Regions from separate parts of the Endozoicomonas lisbonensis genome, predicted to be linked through region 3. Evidence: predicted binding sites of a transcription regulator. Region 3 holds the regulator's gene; each other region holds the start of a gene.
The links. Region 3 encodes PhoB, which activates phosphate uptake and scavenging genes when phosphate is short. Its sites were predicted from a motif close to TGTCATANNNNTGTCANA; they were not measured.
Positions count from the first base shown of each region.

Region 1: V5J35_RS13305 (ABC transporter permease subunit) is a predicted target of PhoB. The motif match lies at 3,180-3,197, and genes of this name have one in related genera.
Region 2: V5J35_RS20250 (Na/Pi symporter) is a predicted target of PhoB. The motif match lies at 4,294-4,311, and genes of this name have one in related genera.
Region 4: phnW (2-aminoethylphosphonate--pyruvate transaminase) is a predicted target of PhoB. The motif match lies at 2,655-2,672, and genes of this name have one in related genera.

Region 1 is NZ_JBEWTB010000002.1:2,703,519-2,709,137, forward strand. It holds gene V5J35_RS13295 (PstS family phosphate ABC transporter substrate-binding protein) at 347-1,321, shown strand; gene V5J35_RS13300 (Na+/H+ antiporter family protein) at 1,396-2,718, opposite strand; gene V5J35_RS13305 (ABC transporter permease subunit) at 3,253-5,508, shown strand; gene pstA (phosphate ABC transporter permease PstA) at 5,523-5,619, shown strand, end outside.
Region 2 is NZ_JBEWTB010000002.1:4,240,878-4,246,496, reverse strand. It holds gene V5J35_RS20275 (AraC family transcriptional regulator) at 1-722, shown strand, start outside; gene V5J35_RS20270 (TorD/DmsD family molecular chaperone) at 725-1,390, shown strand; gene V5J35_RS20265 (4Fe-4S binding protein) at 1,387-1,923, shown strand; gene V5J35_RS20260 (class I SAM-dependent methyltransferase) at 1,932-2,645, opposite strand; gene V5J35_RS20255 (hypothetical protein) at 2,771-2,980, opposite strand; gene V5J35_RS20250 (Na/Pi symporter) at 3,063-4,217, opposite strand; gene V5J35_RS20245 (RDD family protein) at 4,694-5,182, shown strand; gene V5J35_RS20240 (hypothetical protein) at 5,353-5,532, shown strand.
Region 3 is NZ_JBEWTB010000002.1:2,235,932-2,241,550, forward strand. It holds gene V5J35_RS11160 (HU family DNA-binding protein) at 1-171, opposite strand, end outside; gene V5J35_RS11165 (rubredoxin) at 306-473, opposite strand; gene V5J35_RS11170 (NCS2 family permease) at 812-2,050, shown strand; gene V5J35_RS11175 (chorismate--pyruvate lyase family protein) at 2,191-2,751, shown strand; gene ubiA (4-hydroxybenzoate octaprenyltransferase) at 2,818-3,726, shown strand; gene phoB (phosphate regulon transcriptional regulator PhoB) at 3,864-4,553, shown strand; gene phoR (phosphate regulon sensor histidine kinase PhoR) at 4,587-5,619, shown strand, end outside.
Region 4 is NZ_JBEWTB010000002.1:2,045,950-2,051,568, forward strand. It holds gene V5J35_RS10230 (aspartate aminotransferase family protein) at 1-1,362, opposite strand, end outside; gene phnW (2-aminoethylphosphonate--pyruvate transaminase) at 1,362-2,486, opposite strand; gene V5J35_RS10240 (UTRA domain-containing protein) at 2,848-3,561, shown strand; gene V5J35_RS10245 (hypothetical protein) at 4,008-4,802, shown strand; gene V5J35_RS10250 (putative 2-aminoethylphosphonate ABC transporter substrate-binding protein) at 5,041-5,619, shown strand, end outside.

The sequences.
Region 1 (5,619 bases), 470 kb from region 3:
TTGTTATTGTGGCTTTACCATGACCGTTAGATGGTAAAGTCTTGAAAATTACATTTCTGTCGTTATCTGAATACTGTAATTTTTGCCATTGATTATACCCAGTCACCACCTGAATCTGCAAAACGATGCACAGGTTTGTTAGCTATTGACGGTTCGTTTTTCTGCAGGTCACAATATTGTCATATTCCCTCCCTATGATTTCAGCCATCAGACAATCTTATTTCCATGAACATTTGTCCATGCCTGCAGTGCAGACGAATTCGTTCATGACTGTTGGGTCTGTATCGTCTCTATCGCGGAATGGAACCGCAGCGAATAACAAGAACCCTCTTAGGAGAGACTATCAATGAAACTGAAAGCGCTCATCACTGCTGTGGCTCTGGTAACAGGAGTTGCAGGAATGCAGACCGCAGTGGCCAGCCAGATCGACGCCGATATGCCGGTCTATAAAAAATCCAGTGGCGTATCCGGAAACCTGTCCAGCGTTGGTTCCGACACTCTGGCCAACCTGATGACCCTCTGGGCTGAAGACTTCAAACGCGAATACCCGAACGTCAACGTACAGATTCAGGCTGCCGGTTCTTCGACTGCGCCTCCTGCCCTGACGGAAGGCACTTCCAACATTGGCCCCATGAGCCGCAAGATGAAGGATAAAGAGCTGGAGGCTTTTGAAAAGCGTTACGGTTACAAGCCTACGCCGGTTCCTGTAGCGATTGATGCCCTGGCCGTCTTTGTTAACAAGGACAACCCCATCAAGGGGCTGACCATGGCGCAGGTGGACGCTATCTTCTCCACAACCCGCCGGTGTGGTGGCGACCAGAACATCACCACCTGGGGACAGACAGGTCTGGAAGGTTCCTGGAAAAATCGTTCTATCCAGCTTTACGGACGCAACTCTGTATCCGGAACCTATGGGTACTTCAAGAAAGTGGCACTGTGTAAAGGTGATTTCCGCAACAATGTCAACGAACAGCCCGGTTCGGCATCTGTCGTGCAGTCAGTTTCAGCCTCCATCAACGGACTTGGTTATTCGGGCATCGGTTACAAGACGTCCAGCGTCCGTACTGTGCCTCTGGCGAAGAAAGACGGTGGTGAATTTGTTGATGCAACGCCAGCTAATGCCGTAAACAGCAGTTACCCTCTGGCCCGCTTCCTGTATGTTTACGTGAACAAGCAGCCAAACAGGGCGTTACCTCCGCTGGAGCGTGAATTCCTGAAGATGGTTCTGTCCCGTCAGGGACAGGAAGTAGTGGTTAAGGATGGTTATATTCCACTGCCAACCACTGTCGTTGAAAAATACCTGAGTGAGCTGGAACTCTGATCACTCCAGTTTGCTGAGATAAAAAAAGTCCCCGCATGCCTGAGGCAGTGCGGGGACTTTTTTATTCAGTGTTTTTACAGCACCATTGCCGCAATCCAGCCAAAGATAATCATTGGCAGGTTGTAGTGCAGGAAGGTCGGAAGAACAGAGTCGCGAATGTGGTCGTGCTGTCCATCAGCATTCAGACCTGCTGTTGGGCCAATGGTGGAGTCAGACGCCGGAGAGCCCGCATCACCCAGACCACCTGCAGTACCTACCAGTGCAGCAGTTGCCAGTGGCGAAAAGCCCAGCGCCATAGCCAGAGGGACGTACAGGGTAGCGATGATAGGCACTGTGGAGAAGGAGGAGCCGATACCCATGGTGATCAGCAGACCAACCAGCAGCATCATAAAGGCCGCCAGCGGCTGACTCCCGCCCACAAGATTTTCAACCATGTTCACCAGAACCGGAATGTCACCGGTGGTACGCAATACTTCGGCAAAACCGGCTGCGGAGATCATGATAAAACCACAGGCGGCCATCATCCGCAGACCCTGGGCAAACACGTCATCCGCTTCACGCCAGCACACAACCCGGCCCAGAATCATAATGATGAAGCCGGTAGCGGCACCCAGAGCCATGGAGCCTGTACTGAGTTGAATGCCCAGTGCTGAAGCAACGGCCAGTACGACAGAAACGACACTTGCCTTGTTCAGGGTCACCTCTTCGTCCTGAACCAGCTGGCTTTGTTCAACGTGATAGGAGCGAGGTTTACGATAGCTGACAAACAGCGCAAACAGCAGGCCCAGGAACATACCACTCACTGGGATCATCATGGCAGAAGGCATCAGACTCAGGTCGATATCCAGGCCGTTTTTCTGCAGATTGCCACCCAGAATCTGCATCAGGTAGATATTACCGAAGCCAACGGGTACAAGCATGTAAGTGGCTGTCAAACCAAACGTCAGGAGACAGGCAATCTGACGACGGTCGATGTTCATCGCACTAAAGGCAGACAGCAACGGTGGAATCAGTACCGGAATAAAGGCAATGTGGACAGGCACAAGGTTCTGGGAGGCAAACGCCATCAGAAGAACCATGACGAACACGCCATACTTCAGTGAATTTCTGCCATTTGTCCTGGCGTCACTTTTCACTTTTTTGATAATCTTGCCTGCCATCCACTCGGGTACGCCAGAGCGTGAAATGGCAACGGCAAAAGCACCTAGCATGGCGTAGCTCAGGGCAATGCCAGCACCGCCGCCAAGGCCTTCAGAAAAAGCGGTTATGGTTTCGTGGATATCCAGTCCACCGGACAGTCCACCTGTGAGGGCTCCCAGAAACAGGGCTAACACAACGTTTACGCGCATTAAACTCAGCGCAAGCATTACTGTAACAGCCAGAATTACTGCGTTCATCGAATTTCCTGATTGTCATTTCCAGCTAACTGAATGTTTGTTTATATTATTTATTGCAGTCAGCTTTTACTTAACCACTATCCAATATGGACTAATTTTGTGGCGTTGAATGTTTTAAAGAATGTTGTAACGCAAGGTTTCCCGAAGGGAATCAATGATGGGAGTGATGATGTCGGTGGGAGTGCAGAGAGGTAAGAGCGACAGACATTGCATCAGCGCTGGTATTTAAGCAGGAAAGATATTCCTGATAATATTGCCCACTTTGTGAGCTTAATTGTTTTATTAGCATGGCTTTTATTAACATGAAAAGTCTCGATTAATGTACTGCGTCCTTAGCGCGAGTTACTTAAAATACTGATTTTTCCAATTCTGTGCAAACCTAATATTCGCACCGGTTAAAGTTTGGGCGAATTCAGAATGTTTTGACAATTGGCAACGTGGCTGATCGCTTATTTTCCGGTTGTAACATTTTTGTAATACATTCGTTTTATTGTACGCTCATTAATCCGTGCGACCAGAGCCATGTACCAAAAAATGATAGAAAACAGCCCTGGTGTCGACTTCAACACCCCGGCCCTTAGACGGAAGCGCTCTTTGCGTTTTCTAAAAGACAATTTTGCCCGATGGGCAGTTGCTGTAGGTGGGCTTGGGGTTATTGCCGCCATAACCCTTATATTTTTCTACCTTGTTTACGAAGTAGCGCCATTGTTCAGGGGAGCTGCGGTTACCCCGCAAAGCACATGGACCCAGAGTATTGATCAGGATAATCCTCCGCTCTATCTGAGCATGGAAGAACAGGGTGAGATAGCCCTGAGCATCAACCGCCTTGGTGAGTTTGATTTTCGCTCAACCCGGACTGGCGACAATAATTCGCGGTTTTATCTGCCTCTGCCTGCCGGTACAGAAGTAGCAACCCTGACCAGTGATCCTGCGAATTCAAACCTGATGGCCGCTGGATTAAGCAATGGTCAGGCGATTGTTTTCAAGGTTGGGCATAAAATCAGCTGGCCTGATGATCAGCGTATTATTACGCCTGTTGTTGAGTACCCTTATGGCGAACAGCTTCTGACGCTATCAGACAATAGCCTCAGTGACATCACTCTGGCTGATAATGACAGGCAGTTATTTATCGCTGCGGTCAGCAGTGGCAGGATGGTTGCGACAGCGTTCAGCAAGGAAGAAAACTTTCTGACAGAAGAAGTGACCCTGGAACAACAGGCCGTCACGCTGCCGGCCATTCCCGGTAAGCCTGAACAGTTAAAAATTGACCCTGACCAGCGCTGGCTGTTTGTAAGAATGGCTGGTGATGAAATGGCTGTCATCAATATTGACAGGCTGGGTCAGCTGCATTTGCATTCAGTGACTGACCTGACGGTTGGGGACGCCACTATCACTGAAATTGAGTTTCTGCTAGGTGGAGTCTCGCTCCTTACAGGCGACGATAGTGGTTTAATCAGTCAGTGGTTCATGGTTCGTGATGAGCAGAATGAATGGTCTTTGCAGCGGGTTCGTGACTTCAAACTGCTGGATAGCCCGATTACCTCGATAAAACCTGAACATCGTCGTAAAGGATTTCTTGCGTCTGATACAGAAGGCAATGTTGGGGTGTTTTATACGACCGCCGGTCGAACGCTTATAAGACAACAGTTGTCTGATGGCCCCATTAATCAGATGGCGATTTCACCAAGAAGTAACTACCTGCTGGTCGACGGGCAGGAAGGTGTTGAATTTTTCAGGGTTAAGAATGAACACCCTGAAGTGTCGTTTTCTGCTTTATGGCAAAAGGTCTGGTATGAAGGCTACGAACAACCTGAATACATCTGGCAATCCTCGGCTTCAAACAACGACTTTGAGCCGAAGCTCAGCCTGACCCCACTCTCTTTCGGTACCCTGAAAGCAGCCTTTTATGCCATGTTGCTGGCAACCCCCCTGGCGATAGCGGGTGCCATTTATACCGCTTACTTTATGGCTCCGGGTATGCGCCGAAAGGTGAAGCCAATGATTGAACTGATGGAGGCGTTGCCTACCGTTATCCTTGGCTTCCTGGCGGGTTTATGGCTGGCACCACTGATTGAGAATAATTTGCCGGGCATTTTTGCACTGCTGCTGTTTGTGCCGGTGGGTATTCTTCTGTTTGCTTTTATCTGGGATTCATTACCGGGCAAAATTCGTCATGCCGTTCCGGAAGGCTGGCAGGCGGCGTTGTTGATACCTGTCGTCCTGTTAAGTGGCGCTGTTGCCTTCTCAATGAATGGCATACTGGAAGTCACTTTCTTTGATGGCGATATGCGTACCTGGCTGACATCGGAGCTGGGGATTCCCTACGATCAGCGCAATGCCCTGGTGGTCGGGCTGGCGATGGGCTTTGCGGTGATTCCCACCATTTTTTCCATTGCCGAAGACGCTATTTTCAGTGTTCCCAAACACCTCAGCTACGGCTCTCTTGCACTGGGCGCAACCCCCTGGCAAACCCTGGTTCGGGTGGTTCTGCTGACCGCCAGTCCGGGTATTTTCTCTGCCGTCATGATTGGCATGGGACGAGCGGTGGGTGAAACCATGATTGTGCTGATGGCAACGGGCAATACCCCCATTATGGATGCCAATATCTTTGAAGGTATGCGCACACTGGCGGCCAACATTGCGGTAGAAATGCCGGAATCAGAAGTGGGCAGCAGCCATTACCGCATTCTGTTCCTGGCGGCACTGGTTCTGTTCCTGTTTACCTTTGTCGTTAATACCGCAGCTGAAATTGTCCGTCATCGTCTGCGCAAGAAATACAGCTCACTGTAAAAGGAATCACGTTAATGAAAACAGTGACAAACAAAACGTCGGTGGGAAGGTGGTTCAGCAGTGGTTCTCCCTGGGTCTGGTTAAACGCCGGAGCCGTAGCAATCAGTGTGA
Region 2 (5,619 bases), 2.0 Mb from region 3:
ATCAGCTTAACTGGCACAGCCATGGCAGGAACCAGCTGCTTTATCCGTCAACCGGTGTTATCACCGTATTAACAGACACCTCCGTACACGTTGTCAGTCCGGATAACGCCCTGTTTATACCCGCCGGAATCCGGCATGCGGTAAAAATGCGAGGTACTGTCGAAATGCGCAGCCTGTTCCTGACCCAGTGCGCCCTGCCTAACAAGGCAAAGTCCTGCGGACTGGTACACATTTCCCCAATGCTTCGGGAAATGTTGCGTCATGCGCCGGATCTTCCCAAAGGTTACGACTATGCAGGTCCCGATGGACGACTGATGAGCGTTATTCTGGAACAGATAGACCTGTCACCCGCAAACGAGATCCACCTGCCAAAACCGAAAGATCCGTTTCTTTTACAGATGGAGCAGCATCTTCTGGTCTGTCCGGATGATCAGAAAAGTCTTGAAGAATGGGCGAAAGCACTGGGAACCAGCAGCCGTACACTGGCACGACGCTTTAATGACGACATCAACATGACCTATCGGGACTGGCGCCTGAGAATACGGTTACTGGCTGCCATTGAGCATCTGGCGGCTGGCGAATCCATATCGGCAACGGCCCATCAGGTGGGGTTCAACAGCGAAAGCGCATTTATCGACCGTTTTAAAAAGGCGACAGGGTTAACACCCAGACGTTATTTTCAGCAGAACCTGTCACTTAACACTTTGATTAACGAGAAATAACCATGACCAACGAAGCCCGGATGATTCTGGCGGACTTCCAGTTTTCCTGTCAGCTGATTTACCAGTGCCTGCATCAGACACCTGACGTTGAGTTTCTGGAGCAGTTGAAACAGCTTGCCGATCAAGGGCAGGACAGCGATGCCCTTGATGATGTAAACGATGGACTGGCACTGATTGCCAGAGGTCTGCAGTCGTCAGCTCCGGAAGCCATTCGTACTATTCAGGCCGATTATGCAGAGCTGTTTGTGGGTCCGGGAGAACTTAAAGCAGCCCCATGGGCTTCTGTCTATCTGACCGAAGAACAGACTCTGTGTGGCGAACCTACCCTTGCGGTTAAACAGTTTTACCGGGACTGCGGCGTTGAAATAGACACGGGCACACGGGAACCGGAAGACCACCTGGGACTGATGTTTGCCTTTATGGCTGACCGTCTGGCCAAAATGGTAGAAACAGAACCTGACAGCGCCTGCCTGGACACCCAGCGTGCCGTGTTAAAAGATTTCTTAAGTGAACATGTACTGACCTGGGCTCCCCGCTTTCTGGAAGTACTGTACGACAATGCACAAACCGATGTGTACCGTGGCATCAGCCAGCTGGTAAAAGGCAGCCTTGAGCAACTGGCCGCCCTGACAGAAGCTGAATGCCGGATTGTCAGACTGTATCGATGAATAATCCAGAAGAACTGGCCTCCCCCAACCGTCGGGCATTGTTCCGCCGACTGGTAAAGCCTAAACCGGTTGAACTGCCTGAGTCGATCTATCCGCGCGCCCCCTGGGCGCAGGATAACCAGACATTTCTGGCACTGTGCAATCGATGTAACCAGTGTATCGACACCTGCCCACAACGGGTGATTCGTCGGTCAGAGGAAAGCCATCCCGTGTTAGAGGGATTGCCTGTTCTCTCGCTGGATTACGGTCGCTGTACTTTCTGCAGCCAGTGCGTTGACCAATGTCCAACGGGCGCTCTGGATAAAGAAGATGGTCGTCGTATACAGGCAGTAGCCAGAGTCAGCGGTCACTGCCAGCTCACCCTGAACCAGCCTTGTGACTTTTGCATGGATGCCTGTGAAAAAGATGCAATCCGCATTGAAGACCAGCGGGTGCAGATAGATGAAACCCTGTGTACAGGGTGTGGCGAATGCTCGCTGGACTGCTACGACAGGGCAATCACTTTACATAAACCAGAAGCCTTTCGGACTTAAGAGTGACGCTATCGGGTTGCGCTGACACCAATAAAAACAGGGTTATTTTCAAGCTCAACCCAGTCATCAGCCGACATCTGATGACTGCGGTTGTCTGAAGGCAGGTACCAGCAAATATCCGAGAACCCCGCTTCTACCAGAGCAGAATGGCAGGTACTGCGACGCCAGTAATGATTAACCGCCTTCTGCTGACCCGGAAAAAAAATCGTATAGCCGTCGCCCTCGGACAGCCCCCCCTGATAGGCCGCATAGCAGCCACTGGGGTTTCTTCTTCCTGAAGGGTAGTGTCCCAGCATCCCCATAATTCCCAGCATCTGACCTCCAGTGCCAAGATTCCGATACAGTACACGACAAAGCTCATACAGTTTTTCTGGTGAAGAGGCGCAGTTCAACAGGTAGGCATGAAACACCAGATCATAAGGAATATCGCTGGCATAATCTTCAGCAGACAGGGTGTGGTAGGCGACAGGCATTATTTCCGGTGTGTGACTCATAGCAGAATTGATCATCTCCACAGACGAATCAACCCCCGTCACCTCCTTTGCACCGAGCCGACAGAACATCCGGCTGTAATTACCTGCCCCACAGGCAAGATCCAGAACCCGTTTACCTTCCACCGGCTCAAGCCAGCTCAATATCGAGTAACGCTCCATATCCGTTCGGAACGGGTGATGCTCTTTACTCTGAGAATAAGTCTCTGCAAAATTTTTTGTGTCGAACATGCTAAGACACCCTGTAAATCAGTTCTGCAAAGAATAGACAAAGAAAATACCGGGATACAAAAAAGGCAGCTGTCTGCTGCCTGAAAAACACTATTATTTATTCGCTCATGGCTTTTAATAAACGCTCACGGCTGTTTATCAAAAAGCTTCATCAGGTTTTTAAACAGTGATGGTCTCTCCATCAACTGATCCAGATCTTCTTCAATGACCTGGTGCTGCTGCCCTTCTCTCAGGGTTCGCAGCTCCTGCTTCAGTCGTGCCAGGTGTGCCTCGGTTGCCTTGATTTCCTGCTTAAGTTTCTTTCTCTGCTTTTTGTACTGTTTCAGATCACTCATAGGGCATTCCCAACGTCGTGTGACGTTTTCAGACAGCGCAGACAGGAAACCCTGTCTGCTTGATAAAGTGGACAGTTGTTAATCAGCTGGTCAGCAGAATCAACAGACCCGGTACGATAAAGAAGACACCAAACACATAACCAAAGACAACGGATTTGCGACGGCTGGCAATTTGTGCAAAACGACGGGCAGCATGGTAAGGAATACCACGCAGTGCTGGTACACCATAAATCAGCAATACACCGGATACGTTAAACAGCAGGTGAACCAGTGCAATCTGCAGACCGGCAGCCGCCATAGGACCACTCAGGGAAAACGCAGCCAGCAGGGCGGTAATGCAGGTACCGATGTTGGCACCGAGTGTGAACGGATAAATATCCTTCAGCCGGAACACTCCACTACCAACCAGAGGAATTACCAGACTGGTGGTGGTAGAGGAAGACTGAACCAGGAAGGTAATCAGCCCACCGGAAGCAATACTGCCAACAGAGCCACTGCCAATGGCTTTATGCATCAGATCTTTGGCACGGCCTACCATCTGCTGCTTGAGAATCTTGCCCAACAGGCTGATGGACATAAACGTCAGTGCAAGTCCGATAAGTGCCAGCACAATACCGCCAGACATTCCGGGCAGTACACTTTCAGCCACATTAGAAAAAGCGTTTGTAACGGGTTTAATCAGCGGCTTGATAAAGTCAAAACCACCCATGTTCGTGCTGGAGCCGCCATACAGCAGATCCGTCAGATAATCCGAGGATTTCGCCAGAAAGCCAGTGGCCATCTCAAGAGGCAGGAACAGAACAACCGCAAACAGGTTAAAGAAACCATGCGCTGTCGCAGCAGAGAAGGAGCGACGGAACACATTTCGCTTACCCATACTACCCAGGCTCACCAGGGTCGAGGTCATGGTGGTACCAATATTGATACCCATAATCATCGGAATAGCGGTGCTTACCGGCAGACCTGCAGCAACCAGGCCGACTGTAATAGAGGTCACGGTACTGGAAGACTGCACCATAGCGGTTGCCATGGTACCAACAATCAGCCCCATAAATGGATTGGTTGCAAACTCAAACAGTGCAGCCGCACCGTCTTCGCCCCCTGCAGCCCACTTGAAGCCATCTCCAATCAAACCTACGGCTACCAGCAGGGTGTATACCAGACCCAGTACAGCCAGCCAGGGCAGGAAAGAGTTCGTTACGGCTCTGTTCTCGACAGAAGCACTCGTTGCTTGCATAGAAATCCCGGATTTCTCAAGTTAACGTTACCCGCCCGGATCGACCCGGAGGGTACTTTACATTGCAAAAGTCATTTTTGACGGTTTTATTACAATGCAGTCAGTTTGAGAGCGGTACTTTAGGGATATAAGAATTTGCTGCAAGTGTGGAATTTTACATATTGATGTAGCAATATCCTTATGTTTGTAAACGTCAGTACCTGTTTAACAGTCCGTTCCTCCCCGGATAAATCGAGCTCAGCCTTGGTATCCTCTGGTTCTGTTGCATCAACCTCTTGTCCGAAACTGACAGAAAAAGCGGTGTGCCAGCACTTTTCCGCCGTCAAATCTGTTTTTAAACCAATAATTGATTTGAATGTCTGTTCAAAATCATAAACCTGATTCACAATACAACTGGCGACTAGGTCTGGCTGACTATAACTGGCTGACGATAACTGGCTGACTATAAATAGTGCGTGTTGAATACAGGAGTACACATGCAGAAGCAACAGATAACCATGAAGCCTGCCCCGCTGTGGCGACGGCTGGCAGCGATGTTATATGACACTTTTCTGGTCATCTCACTGTGTTTTCTGGTTGGCTTTCTTAACCTTGGCATCCTGATGAAGCTCTATGGCGCAGACCAGCTTAAACAAATGACCGACAGCGGCAAGTCACTGGGCAGCCCCGCCTTCTACGTAGCCCTGTTTCTGACTGTTTTCTGCTTTTTCAGCTATTTCTGGACCCGTAAAGGCCAGACATTAGGCATGCAGGCCTGGCGTATACACATCCTTAATGAGAACGGCAATAAAATATCCATGAAGCAGGCGATTGTGCGCTTTCTTGTGGCCATACCGTCAGTACTGGCAGGATGTATTGGTATGATCTGGGTTCTCTGGGACAGGAATAAAAAAAGCTGGCAGGATTATGCTTCACGGTCAGGTACATATCATGTCCCTGTTCAGAAAGATAAAACGATCCTGTAAAGCACCGGACCAGCGTTTTATTACTAAATATTACAAAACAAAAAGATAAATGCCGAAATACATATTAGTATTCTTACTTACATAGATTACAATCAACGAAGCGCATGACCGTTTAGCGCTGAAACAATGACCTGGCATTCAGTGAGTGCCATAACTTTCAGGAACAGGCCATGATCACTTCGCTGCAAAAAGCCATTCGCTCAGTCAGAGCCACCCTGGCGGCAATGCTGCTTCCCGTTCCACAGGATATGAAGAAAGCCTTACAACCTGTACCCATACCCGTTGAACAAACCCGAAACAGACAACTATCTGGAAAACAACACCGTCACCAAAGGGGTTATCGTTTCTGACCCAGTGCAAGGTCTGCGTGTCTATGCAGGATAATAAAGCTGAACGACCCACAGTTATTTTGAGCTTCGTCTACTGACAGCGGTATC
Region 3 (5,619 bases):
GGCTGCACGACTGCGTTGCAGAAAAGTACCAAAGCCCACAAGGCTCACAGTATCTTCTTCTTTGAGTGCTTTGGTAATAACGTCAATGAGTGCATTCAGAGCCTTACCGGCTTCGTCTTTGGTAAGGTCTGCCTGATCTGCAATGGCATTAACGAGATCTGGTTTGCGCATGGTGTCATGGACTCCCTTGTTGTTTTTTTTGTGTCCCACTGGCGAGGCAACAATCAACAGACTAATCCACTGATGCCATAAGGGCAATACCTGAATGCGCCTGAATGCCTTGATAGTCGGGCTTTTAACAGAAATCAGGAAATATCAATCATTTCAAAATCTGATTTTTCTGCACCACAGTCAGGACAGAGCCAGTCTTCAGGCACATCTTCCCAGCGGGTACCTGGCTCTATGCCGTCTTCTGGCCAGCCTTCGGCTTCGTCGTAAATCAGCCCGCAAATAACACACTGCCATTTTTTCATACTCATACCAACCCCTCCTGCAACGGCCTTAAGGCTTTTTATAGCTTTAGTCCGGGTGTGAATCCAGCCAATGAGTTTAAATACCGTCGCGCATTGAGTTTACCAACCCTGAACATCAAATGTCAGATAAACGCGTCACATTCAACTAAATTGAATGCGCTTTGTTCTGATATGAATGCTGGTTCCATGACTGGATAATAAACACTTGAATTATTGAGGAGTCAGGTGTGAACAACACGACACAGGCGGTTCCAGGAGCCTCCGCAGGGCTGAAACCATCGTTTCTCGAACGCATTTTCAAGCTGAGCGCACACAATACCACCGTTAAAACGGAGCTGATGGCCGGTGCAACCACCTTCATCACCATGTGTTATGTGATCTTTGTTATTCCGGCTATTTTGTCAGATGCCGGTATGGATTCCGGTGCGCTGTTTGCCGCAACCTGCCTGGTGGCTGGTCTGAGCACCATCTTTATTGGTGTCTACGCAAACTGGCCGATAGGTCTGGCACCGGGCATGGGATTGAACGCTTTCTTTGCCTATGCTGTTGTACAAGGCATGGGATACAGCTGGGAGCAGGCCATGGGTGCTGTGTTCTGGGGCGGTATTGGCTTTATGTTGTTAAGCCTGTTTAAAGTACGTGAATGGATCATCGACAGCATCCCTTCCGGACTTCGCGTAGGTATTACCAGTGGTATCGGTTTGTTCCTGGCTCTGATTGGCCTTAAAAGTGCCGGAGTGGTAGTGGCCAGTCCCGGAACCATTGTTACTCTGGGGGATATCACTCAGTTTGGCCCTCTGATGGCGAGCCTGAGCCTGTTCCTGATTCTGGGTTTGTCTTTCCGCGGTATTAAAGCATCAGTATTGATTGCTATTGGTATTGTCTCCCTGATTGCCCTGATCGCAGGTGACGTATCCTATACCGGCATTGTGGCTGCACCACCAAGCGTTGCCCCCATTGTTGGCAAGCTGGATATTATGGGTGCTCTGTCACCTGAAATGATTGGCGTTATTGTTGCCTTCATGTTTGTAAACCTGTTCGACACCACCGGCACTTTGATCGCTGTGGGAGACAAGGCAGGTCTGGCCGACGAAAATGGCAAGATGACCAACATGAATCGCGCTCTTATGACCGATGGCGCTGCGTCCTGGATTGGTGCCATTATGGGTACACCAACAGTCACCACTTACGTTGAAAGCGCCTCTGGCGTGGCAGTCGGTGGCCGTACTGGTTTGACGGCTGTCACTGTGGGTGTGTTGTTCCTGCTGTGTATGTTCCTGTCGCCTCTGGCTGGAATGGTGCCTGCCTATGCGACCGCTGGCGCACTGGTCTATGTAGCGGTTCTGATGGTGGGCAGCCTGACCCGTATTGACTGGGATGACCTGACAGAAGCAGGGCCGGTACTGATCACAACCATTATGATGCCGCTGAGCTTCTCAATTGCTAACGGCATTGCCCTTGGTTTTATCGCTTACCCGGTGATTAAGGTACTGGCTGGCCGGACATCGGATGTAAGCATCAGCGTCTGGGTTCTGGCCGCTCTGTTTGCACTGAAGTTTGTTGTCTTTGGTATCTAAACTTCAGCTTCCCCTCTTCACAAGGTGTGCGTTCTGCACACCTTGCTCTTCAAAAGAACTTCAAAAGAATTACCCTACAGAACCCTGCCTTTAAGTGCTATTGTGTCTGGGATAGCCAGCAGATCAGATGAATACAACAAATGCCGTTTATAGATTTCGCTCACCAGACCTGGCAACCCAAACCAGTCCTGACCGATGAGTGTATGAAGAGCATTCCGGAACCCTACAGAAGTTGGCTGCTTGATTCCGGTTCTCTGACTCAACGCCTGAAGTCCATGTGTACCAGACAGTTCCGGGTCAAAGTGCTGAGGCATGAATGGGGCGTTCCCTCCCGTTCAGAGCTGGAATTTCTTGGGTGCCGTCATGAAATGGCAAGCATTCGGGAAGTGTTACTGATTGTCGATGACCACCCCGCTGTGTTTGCCAGAAGTGTTTTGCCAGCCAGTAGCCTGACCGGGGAAAACCGGGAATTGCTGGAGCTGGGGGAACGCCCGCTGGGAGAGTTTCTGTTTAACCAGCCGTCACTCAAACGGGGTCAGATTGAGATTGATGAACTGCCTGCCTGCCAGTTTAACCTGCATTTAGATCGACCATATAAGGAAGAAAGTGCCTGGGGAAGGCGCTCACAGTTTTTCCTGAATGGTAAAGCTATTTCGGTTTGCGAAGTTTTTTTACCGGAATACAATCCAGAGCTTATGTAAGAGTACTTATAGAAAGTCTAACCTGTTAGACTGAAACCCAAGCCAGTTGCAACAATGACAATCATCATGACGTACCTTAAAAAACTGGCGGGGGACTCTTTCAACCTTCAATCTTTTTCGGCCCGCTACCCCCGCATAAAGGATTTTGTCCAGCTGTGTCGGCTGGATCGCCCTATTGGCATCTACCTCTTGTTATGGCCCACCCTTTGGGCATTGTGGATGGCAGCAGAAGGTCTGCCCAGCCTGAAAAACCTGTTAATTTTTATTGCCGGAGTGGTTCTGATGCGCAGTGCCGGCTGTGTCATCAACGATTATGCGGATCGCCACTATGACGGCAGTGTAAAAAGAACCAGCAACCGCCCTCTGGTAACGGGAAAAATCAATGAAAAAGAGGCTTTGCTTTTTTTCTCGCTTCTGGTCGCCCTGTCTTTTGTTCTGGTTCTTCTTACGAACCTTCTGACCATCATGCTTTCTCTGGGTGGACTTGCCCTTGCGGCTATTTATCCATTTGCCAAACGTTTTACTCACTTGCCTCAGGTGGTTCTGGGAGCCGCTTTTGGCTGGGCCATCCCCATGGCCTACGCCGCAGAAAGTGGAACGATAAGTCAGATTGGCTGGTTATTGTTTCTTGGTAACGTGTTCTGGACGGTAGGTTACGATACCCAGTACGCCATGGTGGATCGTGATGATGATGTGAAAATTGGTATCAAGTCGACCGCTATTTTGTTTGGTGAGCTGGACAACATCATTATCGGCGTCCTTCAATGCCTGGCTCTTGGTACATTAGTAATGGTCGGTATTCAGGCAGGTCTTGGCCTGAGTTTTTATTGTTCTCTGGTGGTTGCGGCAGGATTGTTTGTTCATCAGCAGTTACGAACGCAAAATCGGGAAAGAATGGACTGCTTTAAAGCGTTTCTCAGTAACCACTGGGTAGGAGCCGTCATTTTCTTGGGCATTGCTTTCGGTTATGTTTAAGCCTTTTTAAGCTTCCATAAGATAGAGGTGTCATCTGTTTGTAACATTTGAGCTGTGTAATGGCGCAAATGGGGATTTTATCTGGCAAAACAGGCTGCCAGGTTCCGAAACAGATGAGACAAGAAAGGTGAACAGGCATGTCAGGAAGAACAATTCTCATCGTAGACGATGAAGAACCAATCAGGGAAATGGTCTCTGTCGCTCTGGAAATGGCAGGTTATAACTGTCTGGAAGCGGCTGACGCCAAACAGGCACATGCTCATGTTATCGATCACAAACCAGACCTTATTTTGCTGGACTGGATGTTGCCGGATATCTCCGGCATTGAATTCGCACGTCGTTTAAAACGGAATGAGCTGACCTCTGAGATACCCATTGTCATGCTGACCGCAAAAGGCGAGGAAGACCATAAAATTCAGGGGCTGGAAACAGGCGCAGACGATTACATCGTCAAACCCTTCTCCCCACGGGAGCTGGCTGCGCGCCTGAAAGCCGTCTTGCGTCGTGCAGGTGGGATGGACTCCCAGAACCCGATTGTTATTAAAGGTCTTGAACTTGACCCTGTCAGTCATCGGGTCAGCATCAACGGCAACCCGGCGGAAATGGGACCCACTGAATACCGGTTGCTGCAGTTCTTTCTGACGCATCAGGAGCGGGCTTACACACGTGGGCAGTTGCTGGATCAGGTCTGGGGAGGCAATGTGTACGTGGAAGAACGAACCGTCGACGTCCATATCCGTCGGCTGCGCAAAGCTCTGGGATCAGACTATGAAGGCTTTGTACAGACGGTTCGTGGTACGGGTTACCGATTCTCGGTAAAGGTTTAAAGCTGTTTATCAACACTCGAAAAAAGATCCGGAATGACCAGTATTACCAAATCTTACATCCTGAGCCGAATGCTGTTGTTTTCAAGTATTGGCTTCTGTCTTGGCTGGCTTCTGGGCAACGCTTTTCTCGGGCTTTCTCTCGTATTGGCAGCTTATTGCCTCTGGAGTGTTAAAGAGCTGTTCCGGTTGCTGGACTGGCTGAATGCTGCCAAAGACCGCAACGAAGAACCACCTGAAAGTAAAGGCCTGTGGGGGGAGATATTCGACGGAATCTATCGCCTTCAGAAGCACCATGGACGAGCCCGCCGCAAACTCTCTACCGTTATAGATCGAATCCAGTCATCGACAGCCGCGTTAAAAGACGCGGTGGTCATGGTGGATCGTCATAACAATCTTGAATGGTGGAACATTGCGGCAGAAGAGCTGTTAGGCTTTAAGAAGCCCGACGATCAGGGGCAGCCCGTCACCAATTTGCTGCGTGATCCACGCTTTGTGGATTATTTTGAGCAGGGTCGTTATCAAAAACCGCTGCAGATTCCCTCGCCGCTCAATGATGAGTACCAGATTGAAGTGAATATCACCGTGTATGGCCGTGGCAACCGCATGATCATTGTCCGCGATGTCACCCGCCTTATGCAGCTGGAAACCATGCGTAAGGATTTTGTGGCAAACGTTTCCCATGAACTCAGAACGCCACTGACGGTGATCTCAGGCTATCTGGAAACGTTGATCGACGGTGTACACGATCATGATCTTCCACCAATATGGGGCAAGGCCATGAACCGTATGCAGGAGCAGTCACTGCGTATGCAGGGACTGGTTCAGGATCTGTTGACGCTTTCCAAACTGGAAGCCGCTGAAATCGACGAGAACAGCGCTGTCAGTCTGCTGCCGATGCTTCATGCCATTGTTGAGGATAGTAAGGCGTTAAGTGGGGAGAGCCAGCATAAGATTCACCTGGAATGCCCTGAAGACGCCGAACTGGCCGGTTGCGCTCACGAGCTGCGTAGTGCCTTCTCGAACCTGGTGTTCAATGCTGTGCGCTATACCCCGGCAGGTGGCAAGA
Region 4 (5,619 bases), 190 kb from region 3:
CTGTTCAACAATATCGAGCGCACGGCTCAATTCTTTTCTGGAAATCACCAGAGGCGGGCTCAACTGCAGCACATTGCCCTGGGAAATCTTGAAACTCATACCCAGCTCCAGACAACGGTATAAAACCTTTTCAGCTTCTTCCCTTGCCCGGGTTTTATTGTCACGACAGATCACCAGCTCTATGCCCCAGAGCAGCCCGATACCACGGACATCACCAATCAGATCATACCTGTCTTTCATGGTTTCCAGACGGTCACGAACATAACGTTCATCGTCTTTTACCTTGTCCAGAAGGTTGTCCTGCTCGATCACTTCCATTGTCGCCAGCGCTGCCGCACAACCCACAGGACTTTTTTCATGGGTGTAATGACCCAGCGAGATATTCCCGGCAACATTAAACTTGTCGCTGGTAATCATGGCAGCCATGGGAACGATACCACCGCCGAGACCTTTACCAATGCACAAAATATCGGGCGTTATTCCATAACGCTGGAAAGTGAACCACTCACCACTCCGTCCCATACCGTTAGGGATTTCATCAATAATCAGCAGGACATTATGCCTGTCACAGATTTCACGAACCCGTTTCCAGTACGCCTGGCTGGGTACCTGCACATCGGTGTTACGAACCGTCTCAGCAATAAACGCCCCTACACCGCCTTCTTTCTCAATCACATATTCCAGATAGTCGGCATAATGTACGTCGGAACCGTCCTCTCCCGGCCAGACGCCACGATAACTGACCGCCGGTGGAATACGTTCAACCCCGGGTGTCAGCGGCCCCATACCTTCACGGAAACAGGCTTCACCACCAACACCGATGGCATCAAGGGAAGCCCCATGGAAAGAGTCCCACAGAGACACCACTTTGTGGTTGCCTGTCACAACCCGAGCCAGCTTAAGCGCTATGCCCACCACCGATGTACCGCCGGGGGCAAACAGCACCCGGTTCAAATCATCCGGGCAGATCTCTGCCAGCTTCTTTGCACAGTCCACGGCCGTCTGGTTGGTAAAACGACGGGGCGAAAATGGCAGGGTATCCAGCTGATCTTTTATTTTCTGAACCACATAAGGGTGTCCATAGCCCAGCTGATGCACATTGTTACCATGGAAATCCATGTAACGATGACCACGATCATCCTCAATGTAGATGCCATCGGCCTTGCTCAGAACATCCAGACAGGGAGTCGACATGGACTGATGCAAAAAATACCGGGCATCCTCTTCCAGCAGGTTCAGGGTCGGCTGATGATCAATAGCATCCTGCCAGCGCCTGCGTTCAGCCGTTGTATTGATATCACCCTCTGCACTGAGGCGTTGCTCATGAAGGTGTTGCTGATTAAGGTGCTTCTCAGCCATCATCAGGACTTATGCTCCCAGTACATGCTTTCACTGATAGCATTGATCAGTCGTGCAATATCGTCGGGATAAACTTCACCAATATTGCCAATGCGGAAGCAGTCAGCATGAGACACTTTGCCCGGATAAATCACAAAGCCTTTCTCTTTCAGCAAGCTATAAAAACGACGGAAGTTGTAATCTTCATGCTCCGGAGAATAGAAAGAAGTGATAAACGGAGAGTGCATGTCTTTTTCCAGCAAGCACTTAAAGCCAAGCTCTTCCATCCCCTGCACCAGTCGGTTCTGGTTTTTTCGGTAACGTTCATAGCGGGCTTCAACTCCGCCTTCCTGCAACAGTTCCTGCAAAGCCTGAGCGAAAGCCCGCACCGTATGAGTCGGTGAAGTAAACCGCCACTTGCCGCTGTTCACTTCCATACAGTCCCACTGAGCATACAAATCCAGAGACAGGGAACGAGCCTGCCCTTTGCATTGCTTAAGCTGTTCCTCACGGGCAATCACAAAACCAAAGCCCGGCACGCCCTGAATACATTTGTTGGCAGAGCTGATGAGATAATCAATACCCAGTTCAGCAACATCCATCGGCACACCACCAAAGCTGCTCATGGCGTCAATAATAACAATGCGCTTGTGTCGTTTAACGACCTGAACCACTTCTTCAACCGGATTGAGCATGCCGGTGGTCGTTTCACAATGCACCATGGCAACATGGGTAATGGATGGGTCACTGGTCAGTAATTCATCAATAACAGCCGCAGACGGCAACTGGGTTTCACCACAATCGAGAACCGTGTGACTGATATTCAGATAGTCCGCAATCTCGGCAATTCGGGCGCCATAAGCACCATTATTCACCACCAGTAAACGACCATCATCGCCAATGGCTGTACCAATCGTAGCTTCTACGGACGCAGTACCACTCCCCTGCATCAATACCGATGTGTAGCCCGGATCTTTGGTCGCCAGCTCAACCAGCTGTGTCCGAATCTTCTGAACCACATCCAGATTGTAATCATCATCCCAGGTACACCAGTCGCGTAACATGGCTTCACGAACGGTTCGGGAAGTCGACAGAGGTCCGGGGGTTAACAACAGATAAGGGTTTTCCAGGTCGGTTGTGATCGCCACAGCCTGTTCCTCACAGATTGACTTGTTTATAGAATGATTGGTTATGGTATAGACCAAGTATTTAAAATAATGAAATTGTGCGGTTTGTCTGTAAACCCGGTTAAGCCAATCTTCACAAAAAGTTCATAATTCAACGGATCGTTTTCGAAATACTCCCAGCCATACATCTGTAGCATAACTGTCACACTGTTATGCCTAAAATGGTCTATACCAGAAAACAATAACTGGGTTACTATGATGCCTCTTTCTTCTTGCCCGACTGGACCAGCCGGCTGGAATAGGCTGATTTTTACTCAATTTCAGGTATATTATTTGTCCGGGGTTTATCCCCGAACATCGAACTAACAGCGAGACGTGAACGATGGGCCAGGGAAGAAACCAGTACCAGATCATTCGATCCGCCCTGTGCGAACAGATAGAAAGCGGCGCTCTGCCAGCAGGCACCAAGCTCCCCCCGGAACGGCAACTGAGCGAAAGCTTTGGTACCACCCGTGTAACTCTTCGGGAAGCGTTGTCATCACTGGAAGCCGATGGCATGGTGTATCGTGAAGACCGCCGTGGCTGGTTTGTCTCTCCCGAGCGTATTGTTTACGACCCAACCGTAAACACCAACTTCCACACCATGGTTAAAGGTCAGGGCAGAATGCCTGAAACCCGTTTAATCAGTGCCGCTCTGGTACCAGCCACAACGAAAATACAAAAGCTTCTGCAACTCCCTCCGCTAACACCGGTTTATCGTGTCCAGCGTCTGCGCCTGGTTGATCAGCGAACAGTGTTGTATGTTGAGAATTACATTAATCCGGAGTATTTCCCGGGTTTACTGGATCAGGATTTACAGCAGCCACTGTCAGATATTTACCGTACTCACTACAGCACCCGCTACAGTAAAGTAAACTTTCGACTGTACCCTGTCGGCATTCATGACGAAGCCGCTACCCATCTGAAGGTAACTTCCGGCAGTTCAGGTTTACTGGTTACCCGGATCAATCACGACAAGAAAAAACGCCTCATTGATTGTGACTTTGAGTACTGGCGACAGGACGCCATTGTAATCACCGCCCAGGCCCGGAAGTAGGTCATTCAGTGCTGCTCAATACAAATAGAATCATGCTCTTTTAATTTTCTTTCTGGGAAACCTTAATATTTCAGGGATGAAGTATTAAGTCAGAACCATTGCTCTGAAAATCAATAATGAACTGAATATGAACGAAACATACTTTGCAATGAACTGAGTATGAACGAAACATACTTCGCTATGCCGCCTCCAAATATTCATTTCTATAGTCCTTTTGCTTAGTAATAATTAACCTCTGTAATTGGAGTCAGATAATGATTCGGAATCTTTTTGTCTTTTCCGTCTGGCGCATATTATTCAACCTTTGCAAATGGACATCAGGTCAGGTTTGGTCTGATAAAATCAACTCCCACTGCTTAATAATAATGGTGCTTGTATTATTTCTTTCACCTCCCGCTTTATCGTCTCCGGTTTTAGGACGTGATACTGGCTATCATCAGGAAGGGATGGTTATTGGTCAACTGAGCAGGGTCGAAATATCAGGTTTTTTTATTAAACCTGTAGTTATAAATTTTTTACTGGGTGGCGGTATATCACTCGATCGATTCTACCCAACCAAACAGTTTCAGTTTTCTGTTAAGGACAAACTGAATCCGATATACAACAAACTGGTTAATACGCCACCCAATAAACAAGTGATCCTTCATTATGTCAGCCCCATTCCGCTCTCAGCCCCTTACATGTGGCTTTTTTATGGAGCAAGTGCTTTTGCTACCGATGTGTCCGATGTGTCCAACTTCACACAAAGCGACTCTTTTAACAGCTATGGCAATTTCTACAAAGATGAAAGTTACATCGGATTTGGCAGTTATGGCGTTAGTGTTCGCTCGGGAAAATTTGTCAGGGTATTTCGATGGGGATCATTCGGATCAAAGCTTTGCACTGCGGATTTACACGAAGGGGGAGAGAAAATTGAGAAGAAGTATGTTTACGATCGGGTATACACTGGTTCAGATCAGAAAGGACAACCACAATACAGAACGAAGACAAGAACTATCCATGAAAAAAAGCCCAATATAAATCATCTGAATATATACACGGAAGAAGGATGCAAGTTTGCGGAAGACGCCCTTGCGGCTAACCAGAATGTCACGGTCGAGGTGTCTACGAAATACTTTCCATTACAGGACTGGTATCCGGATACAATACACAGCATACGCACAGTGAATGGCGCAAATACGCCTCTGAGGATTCCGAATCAGGATCAGGATCACCTGGACCTTCCGGGATTACCCTGGTAATACCTCACATCAAAACCATTAACCCGGGGTTTACGCATTCGCTAGTATTTCCACACCCTGTTTTTCCGTCTACTCTTTCACACTCCTATTCAATTTCCGGCAAAATTAACAGCACTGAAATGCAAGTGTCACATTTCGGTCATATTCCTTCCCTAAGATCAATATCAAAATCTGGTCTGTACCAGTTGGCTGTAAGTACTTGAAGTTTTTAAAGCATTCGATCTGAGGAAAACCTCCAATGAAAAAGTCTCTGACCGCTCTGGCTCTTGCAGCCACCTCGCTGATCAGCTCTGCTGTACTCGCTGCAAAGCCTGTTGAACTGACCGTCTACACCGCATTCGAAACTGACCTGCTGGCACGCTACAAAAACGCCTTTGAAAAAGAAAACCCGGACATCAGTATTCGCTGGGTACGTGACTCTACCGGTATCATGACTGCGAAACTGCTGGCAGAAAAAGACAACAATCGTGCCGATGTGGTCTGGGGGCTGGCAGGTTCCAGCATGGCGCTGCTGAAAAACGAAGGAGTGCTGGCTGCTTACACACCAAAAGGGCTAAATGACATCAAAGCCGAACTGAACGACCCGGAAGCGAATCAGGCGTGGTTCGGAAACCAGGCATTCTTCAATGCTGTCTGCTTTAACGAAGCGGTTGCCAAAGCCCAGAACCTGCCAAAACCAACATCCTGGGAAGACCTGCTGGACCCGGTTTATCAGGGCAAGATATCCATGCCTAACCCGGCTTCATCCGGCACCGGTTACATGCAGGTATCGGCCTGGCTGCAAAGCAAAGGTGAAGAGCAGGGCTGGAATTACATG